DNA from 2 places in the Chryseobacterium sp. C2(2020) genome. Region 2 is predicted to be linked to the other one. Evidence: riboswitches for the same ligand, from Rfam matches in the RefSeq annotation. Region 2 holds a riboswitch; the other holds the start of a gene.
The links. A riboswitch is a leader RNA that binds a small molecule or an ion and turns the genes downstream of it on or off. The one in region 2 is predicted to bind S-adenosylmethionine.
Positions count from the first base shown of each region.

Region 1 (4,444 bases), on a different contig from region 2:
ATCAGATGCTTTCTTCCATGACCTTCCTCTTCCCAGTGCGAAACAAGTTTCGTGAGTTCAGGTTTGTTTTTCAGAATCCAATCCATTCTCGTGGTAAAGTTGGGCATTTTATCCAACAGATGATGATCGATGATTTCTACGGCAAACATAGGAATCAATCCAACAATACTTCTCAGTTTGAGAGAAACACTGTCGCCGTTCCCAAGCTGAAGCACATCGTAGAAAAAGCCGTCTTCTTCGTTCCAGAGTCCTTTTGTGCCTTCACCCAGATTTTCCATGGCTTCGGCGATATAAAGATAATGCTCAAAGAATTTAATCGCCATATCTTCATACACCTGATAATACTGAGCCAGTTCCATGGCAATTCGCATCATATTCAGAGCGTACATTGCCATCCAGCTCGTTCCGTCGGCCTGCTCCAGATGCTGTCCGTCTTTTAGCACCATATTCCGGTCAAAAGCCCCGATATTATCAAGCCCGAGAAAACCTCCCCCGAAAATATTCTTTCCGTTTTTATCTTTTCGGTTTACCCACCAGGTGAAATTCAGCAGTAATTTCTGAAAAACCTTTTCTAAAAATAAAAGATCCGGTTTGCCGTTTTGCTTTTCATCAATTTTAAATACTCGGAAGCACGACCACGCATGAACGGGCGGGTTTACATCGCTCAGATTCCATTCGTAGGCAGGAAGCTGTCCGTTCGGATGCATATACCATTCTTTTGTTAATAAAAGAAGCTGTCCTTTCGCAAATTCCGCATCAATAATCGCAAACGGAACACAATGGAAGGCAAGATCCCAAGTTGCATACCAGGGATATTCCCATTTATCAGGCATCGAGATGATGTCTTTATTGTGCATATGATTCCATTCCGTGTTTCGGACATAATGGTTGAAATTTCTCGGAGCTTCAAAATTCGGATCGCCTTTCAGCCATTTTCCGACATTATAGTGATAAAACTGCTTGTTCCAGAGAAGTCCCGCAAAAGCCTGTCTTTGCACGTTTTTTTCATCGTCATCAGAAACATCATTCTGAATTTCGGCATAAAATTCATCCGCTTCAGCAACTCTGCTGCTAAAGATCTCATCAAATTCATAAAACGGATTCTCCAGTTCATTGGGAGACAATCTGAAATCAAATGTTTTCGATTGTCCGGCTTCAATCACTTCATCAATTAAAAAAGAAGCTTTGGTTCCTCTCTTTTCAGGATTTACGGTGTTGCTTCCGTAAGTAATATAATCGTTGATGCCATCCTTGTAATAGGTATTTCCCGGATAGGGCGTTCCGTATAATTTCGGACTGTTGGTTTCATTATCACAGAAAACACTTTCCGCAGCAATATTTCTTGAATAAAACTTTTTTATCGGAACACTGTTGTGGTTGATGGTGATGCAGCCTTCATGAGAAGCATTGATTTGCCCTTTATATGTATTGTAACCCCATTTCCAGTTATTTCTGAACCACACCGTGGGAGCCAATACAATCGGAGCCACTATATTGCTTCTGTTGCAGACCGTTACCCTTACTAAAATATCGTTGTATTCTGCTTTAGCGTATTCTATAAAAATATCGAAATATTCATCCTGATCAAAAATTCCGGTGTCGAAAATTTCATATTCCGCTTCCTTTTTACTTCTTTTTCCATTTTCAGAAAGCAGTTCATCATACGGAAACGCATTAATCGGATATTTGTACACCATTTTCATATAGCTGTGAGTAGGTGTATTATCCAGATAATAAAATAGTTCTTTAATGTCTTCTCCGTGATTTCCCTGTGGATTGCTCAGTCCAAAGAAGCGCTCTTTCACCATCTTATCTTTTTTGTTCCAGAACGAAAGCGCAAAACAGAAAAGCTGCTTTGCATCAGAAATTCCCGCTATTCCTTCCTCTCCCCAACGGTAGGCATAGCTTTCTGCGTTATTGTGATTGGCGAAATTCCATGCATCGCCGTTTGGGCTGTAGTCTTCGCGTACATTTCCCCATTGCCGGTTACTCACGTAAGGTCCCCAGTTTTTCCAGTTTGTGTCTTGTAATCTTTGTTTTTCAGCAATCATATCTCATCATTTTCATTACGAAGTTAGTTTTTTTGCGAAAAAATTCCAACTCACGAAATTTGAATTATTATTAATATTTCCCTGAAAGCCTTCTGTTTATCGGGGTTTGTAAGATTAAATTAAATTTTTATAAATATTTAAAAGAAAAGTTTTATCTTTGCACCATTCGTTCATTCAAATATTGAAAATGTTATCAAGAAAGGTTGAGGGATTAGACCCTATGAAACCTTAGCAACCCTTTGCGCAAGCAATGAAGGTGCTACGTTCTACCAGAATTATTTTGGACAGATAACTCACTGAAGTTCTTTCAGCCATTTCCTGTGGCATTTTCAATTGTATTAAAATAATAGAATTGAAAACAGAACTTAAACATATTAATTTTTCGTATCATACCGATTCCCAAAAGGAATACAATATCCCGTTGAGCTATCAGCTTTTCGGGAAAGACCTGTTTTCTGCCCCGATCATTTTAGTGAATCATGCTTTAACCGGAAATTCCAATGTTTCCGGAGAAAAAGGATGGTGGAAACAGCTGATTGGAGAACATCAGGTAATCGATACCGACCAATATACAGTTCTGTGCTTCAATATTCCCGGAAACGGATTTGATGATTTTTTTATTGATAAATGTGAAGATTTTACGCCTTCAGATATAGCAAACATATTTTTGAAAGGCCTTGAAATTTTAAATATCAAAAGTTTACACGCCATTATTGGAGGTTCTTTGGGAGGCGGAATCGGTTGGGAAATGCTGGTGAAAAATCCAAAGCTTACCGAAATTTTCATCCCTGTAGCCTGCGATTTTAAAACCCACGACTGGCTGCATGCACAGTGTCTGGTTCAGAAATTTTTATTAAACCAAAACGATGAACCTTTACAGAAAGCCAGAATTCATGCAATGTTGTGTTACAGGACTCCTGAATCGTTAAATAACAGATTTCAAAACAGATATAATCAGGAAAAGCAGATGTTAGAGTCGGAAGACTGGCTTGTTTATCACGGAAAAGCTTTAAACGAAAGATTTAGTTTAAAATCATACAAGCTCATGAATCATTTGCTGATGAACATCAATGCCAATGAAGAACATTTGGAAAAAATTCAGGCGCGAATGCACATGATCTCTGTAGATACAGACTTATTTTTCCCCGCTTCAGAAATCCGAATGTGTTTTGAAAAGCTGAAAGAGAAAAACAAAGATGTTTTCTATCACGAGATCACCTCAGTTCATGGGCACGATGCCTTCTTAATGGAATATAAACAATTAAATACGATCATTAAAAATATTTTGAAAAATGAGTAAGATTAATGTTAAAGAAATAAAATTTTTAAAAAACAGATCCATCATCAAATTTGAAGGAGAAGATTTCTTAGGTGAAATCGGGATCGACGGACGAATTTTTAAAGCGCTTACTTTGGCGCGAATCAGTGTGGGAGTAATTTCCCAGCAGGCAATTGAAAACGGAATCTCCATTTTAGTTCATGAAAACGATTCCGAAAAAGCAGTCAATTGTCTGATTGACGAATTTGAACCAGAAAGAAAATCGGGGAAAGTTTCCCAGATATACAGCATCAATAATGTGTCGGTGTTAGGATTTGTTGCAGAAGACTTCAACAAAGTTTTAGCGGAACTCGCAAGAAATAATGTTTTTCCGTTGCTTTTAAACCAAATTGCAGCCGAAAAACGAGTAAATATCGTTGTGACATCTTCACAGGACGAAAAAGCAAAAAATATCATCGAATCTGAAATTTCTAAAAAACCGAAAACCGTTCATCTGGCAATTATCGGTCACGGAAACGTAGGGAAAACTTTGATACAGCAGGTTTTGGAATCTTCGGAAGAAATTAAAAGACGAAAAAAAATAGATCTGAAAGTAGTTGCAGTTGCCAATTCCAGGAAAATAGCATTCAACAAAAAAGGATTCGACAGCAATTGGAATGATGAGGTTTTAACGGCAGAAAAACCTTCCGATGTTCAGGAACTGATTAATTTCTCCAAAGAAAATCAGCTTGAAAATTTAATCGTTGTGGATAACACCGCAAGCAAAGACTTCGTAAAAAATTACCACACTTTGGCGGAAAACGGCTTCGATCTCGTTTCTTCCAACAAAATTTTCAACACCCTTCCGATTTCAGAATACCGTCAACTAAGATATACGTTGAACAAAAACAACAGACGCTATCTCTACGAAACCAATGTGGGAGCAGGTTTACCATTGATCGACACCATTAAACTTCTACATCTTTCAGGAGAAAATATTACCAGAATTAAAGGCGTTTTCTCAGGAACATTAAGCTATGTTTTCAATAATTTTTCTTTAAGAGACGATAAGTTTTCCACCATCATCAATGAAGCGTTGGAAAAAGGATATACAGAACCCGATCCGAGAGAAGAC
Region 1 covers NZ_JACLCT010000005.1:107,495-111,938, reverse strand. The annotation lists gene H6W52_RS04910 (MGH1-like glycoside hydrolase domain-containing protein) at 1-2,051, opposite strand, end outside; SAM riboswitch class I at 2,239-2,346, shown strand; gene H6W52_RS04905 (alpha/beta fold hydrolase) at 2,404-3,351, shown strand; gene H6W52_RS04900 (ACT domain-containing protein) at 3,344-4,444, shown strand, end outside.
Region 1: it holds a riboswitch for S-adenosylmethionine, as region 2 does, so the genes downstream of both, H6W52_RS04905 (alpha/beta fold hydrolase) here and H6W52_RS04120 (TonB-dependent receptor plug domain-containing protein) in region 2, are expected to answer to the same signal.

Region 2 (4,444 bases):
AAATTCATTCTGCGGTGTCTGAAGATTAGCCGGGAAATGGAAATCTGTAATTTTTGTTTCGGTATAATTTCCGGCAAGATTGATATTTAAATTGCCTCCTCCTATTTTCCAGTCGTATGCAACTACCAGATCTACTCCTTTGGTTTCCGTATCAACGGCATTGGCAAAAAATCTTCCGCTTTCCACACCATAAACCGCCAGTCGGTCGTCTGTAATATTACTTGTAATCACGATCCGGTCTTTTACTTTAATTAAATATCCGTCAACCGTAATAGAAAGTTTATTTACCGGCTTTAAAGTAAATCCAACGCTTCCGTTCACCGAAGTTTCCTGTTTTAATTTGTCGAAGCCAAGTGCTTTTGCAGCTTCGCTGTCGTTGTTAAAAATTCCTTTGGTAACAATTGAATTTCCTGTGGTGGAAATATCTGCATAAGAATTGTTAAAATACTGCTGCTGAAGAGATGGTGCTCTAAAGCCTGTTCCCACCGCAGCACGAACTGCATAATTTTTTGCGAATTCGTACCTCACTGCTAATTTTCCGTTCAGTGTACTTCCAAAATCTGAATAGTTTTCGAATCTTCCGGCAAGGTCTACATTTAATTTTTTATCCAGATCATAAGAAACATCGGCATAAACCGCAGTTGAATGTCTGGATTTTGAAAGTGCGTTTTGTGGTGAAAATCCAATAAACGACTGCGCTCCTCCTGCTCCGGAGATATTATCCGGATTGGTAGTCGCCGTCACAGGATTTCCGAAAACATCATATCTCATATAGGAAGCCTGATCTCCTGCTTTGATGTCGTACTGCTCAAACCTGAATTCTCCACCGAATGCGATATTGAAGTTCCTGATGTTTTTTGAAACGTCAAGATTAATTGTATTCTGAAGAAAACTGTGTGCTCCTGCATAAAAATCCGTTGGTGACTTGGCTCCTAAAGATGTATTGACGGTGTTGCTTACATCATAATTGAATGTATTGCTTCCGAATGTATTGCTAAGATCAAAAAACCAGTCGTCTTTATTATATTTTGCTCCGACTGCATAAGAAATGTCATAGATTTTCGAGCCTAAAGTCGGCTGAAAACCGTTCGGATAAATAGAATACACATTGTTTGAAGTTTCACTCGGCAATCTTCTGAAACCGTAACCCTGTCCTTCTTTGATACTGAAGCCTCCGAAGGAATATATTTTAAACTGATCGTTCAAAGGATATTCGGAATTAAAAAATAACTGTGCCTGCTTTATTTTTGCATCACCAATCTGGAAGTTAAAATCGTCCCGGGTTAAACCATTGGCAAGAATTTTCTGATCATCTAACGCTTTTGCAGCATCAAAATCCGGAGCAAAATCATACGCAAAGTTGTCTCCGTAAATATCCAGATTGTGATTCTGCGTTCTTGTTGTTTTTCCTCGTTGGTTTAATTGCAGGGATAAGCTGATATAGCCGTCCTTCTTCCCTAAAGAAGTTCCGTAGTTGGCTGCTGCCTGATATGTTTCACCATCATTTCTTCCGGAAATTCCGTAATTAAGACTGGCAGTTCCACCCAGATTCTTTTTAAGAATAATATTGATGACTCCTGCAATGGCATCAGAACCGTATTGTGCCGCCGCGCCGTCTCTCAGAACCTCAATCCTGTCGATTGCGATTACCGGAATGGTGCTTAAGTCTGTTCCTACAGAGCCGTTTCCGACTGTATTCTGATAATTAACTAAAGAAGTAGTATGTCTTCTTTTTCCGTTAACGAGAACCAGAACCTGATCGGGTCCCATTCCTCTCAAAGTAACAGGATCGATATGTTCTGTACCGTCTGAAGCCGACTGCCGGACTGAGTTGAAAGACGGGATAACATAATTCAGTAAATCCTGAACGGTAATTTGCGGTGAAGACTGCTGTATTTTTTCGATGTTGATGATGTCTACCGGAACCGGTGTTTCCAGTTTTGTGCGTTTTGCATTTCGGTTTCCTACAATTACGACATCTTCTATCTGCTGTTCTTTTTCCTGTGCCGATAAAAATCCTACCGCCAAAAGGAATACGCTTACGCTGAGCTTCTTCATTCTTTTCAGTGCTTTAAAAAATTTAGTTTAAAAATGTTTGCAGAAACAAACAAAAAGACCTTCAAGAAGCTGGAATTCATACGGAATACAGAATCACTTATCTTCCCCCAATCGGGTTGGAATTAGCACCTTTTCATCAGAAAATGTCGGTTGCTAAGGTTTCTCAGGGCCAAATCCCTCCACCTTTCTTGATAAATCTACTGCAAAAGTAGACTAATAATTTTTAATCTGCAAACCAATTTAGAATTTGAATTTTTCAGAGCTGCCAAAATTGTGAATAAGATGTGGATAACGCGTGAATTATGTATTAGGAACATATTAATTTCATGTTGGTATGCAAAAATTAATTGTCGATAAATAATTTTTCAATTGTGAGTAAAATATGAATAACCTATTGATAAAGTATGAATATGATATGGACAACCTCCTATTTTAGTGTGGAAAAAATTGTGAATAAAGTATTGAAAAGCCGTTAGTATCGTATTAACAAACTCTATTTTTACTGCGGATAAAATATGAATAAACAAAAAAGAGACCGCTTTTCGCGATCTCTCATTATAACCTTTTGAAGTTATCCACAGGTTATTTTACCATCATTTTCTGAATTGAAATTCCTGTATCTGATTTTAAATGAACCAAATACGTTCCTGCAGGATAATTTGTTTTTAATTCGTAAGTTCCGTTTTCATTATTCAATTTAAATGAATCCATTTTTTTACCGCTCATATCGTAGATAAAGACTTCCCCATTCTTCGCTTTGTGGTAAATTAATTTAGCCACCCCATTTTTCACAGGGTTATCCGCAATCTGTAAAGAAAGCTTATTTTCGGCATTCACGTCTGTTGTGGATAAACTTCCCACATAATTACCGAAAATTCTGAATTCTCCCGGCTGAAGAGTTATCGGAGCTGTTGTAGAAGTTACATTAGAAACAGAGTTATCCATTAGATTTTGCCACTGACCTACATACGGAAAATACGGAACCACACTTTGAGCTGCCGTTGTGTAATTTGCTAACACCACTACATTTTTCACTCCGTTCGTAATTGCGTTGTCGTAAACGTAAATTCTCGTAATTAATCCATTCGGATCGTTTGCCAGATTATTGGATTCTACAGTATATGTTTTTGATTTGAAAACCGGATAGATATTTCTGAAATTGATAATCTTCGCCCAGGTATCATAAACCGCTTTTCTGTTGGTATCTGTATCATATCCCAACGTAAACGCAATTGGCTTTTCATCGGTTCTGCAACCGTTATTAATGGTTCCGTTTGTACATCTGTTGATGCTGAATTCGTAACCAAGCTCACCGAACTGCCAGATCATTTTCGGACCGGGAATAGTGAAGAACGTCGCTCCGAAAGCTTTCATTCTGTCTAAAGCTGTATTAAGGTTTTTAACATCATAGCTTCCGTTTACCGCCCCGTAAGCAAGGTTTTTGAACATTAACCTTTCTTCATCGTGACTTTCTCCGTAACCTACCGCTCTCATTTCAGAGAATCCATGCAGCGTATGATTCATTCTGTCGAAATTACTGTTTTCTTTATAGCCCATTGTATTCTGGTTATAAGATCCATTCTGGTTATTCCACATCATTACTCCTTTACCTTCTGCAACTCTGTAGTTTGCCCACTGCTGTTCTTCGGCATCGGTTCCCAAATGTTCAAAAATCATGTAAGAATTCGGATCAAGAGCCCATTGCTTGTCTGCATAATATTTCAGGATATCAACTCTGTCCTGCTGATAAGCGTTTGTACAGGTTTCGTCGTTTTCAGAACAGCTTTGTGTAAATCCTTTTGTTAAATCCCAACGGAAACCATCTACATGATATTCCGTTAACCATTGCTGAAGGCATCTTTCAACGTAATATTTCGTTGAAGGACTTGTATGGTTAAAATCATTGAATACATTATAAGAATGTTTAGGAACCTGATTGAAGTAAGGATTATTGGCTGCAATATCTCCGTAACCGTCTCCATCCGGATCAACATTCCAAAGTCTTGCGAGCGGAGAACGACCTGTTGCATGATTGAAAGCAATATCCAGAATTACAGCAATTCCGTTCTGATGACACAGATCTACAAATTCTTTGAACTTTTCCGGTGTTCCGTATGCTTTGTCTAATGCATAATGGAAAGAAGTATTGTATCCCCATGAAAGATTTCCTTCGAATTCCATGATAGGAAGCAATTCGATCGCATTAATATTCAGATTTTTCAGGTATGAAATCTTATTAATTAAAGACTGCCAGTTTTTTTCCTGTGTAAAGTCTCTTAACAGCAATTCATACACCACAAGATTTTCTTTTGCCGGACGCTGAAAGTTTGTAACCTGCCAGTTATATGGAGTCTGCCCTGTTTTAAACATTGAAACTTCAAAACCC
Region 2 covers NZ_JACLCT010000004.1:157,399-161,842, forward strand. The annotation lists gene H6W52_RS04120 (TonB-dependent receptor plug domain-containing protein) at 1-2,058, opposite strand, end outside; SAM riboswitch class I at 2,153-2,256, opposite strand; gene H6W52_RS04125 (alpha-amylase family glycosyl hydrolase) at 2,641-4,444, opposite strand, start outside.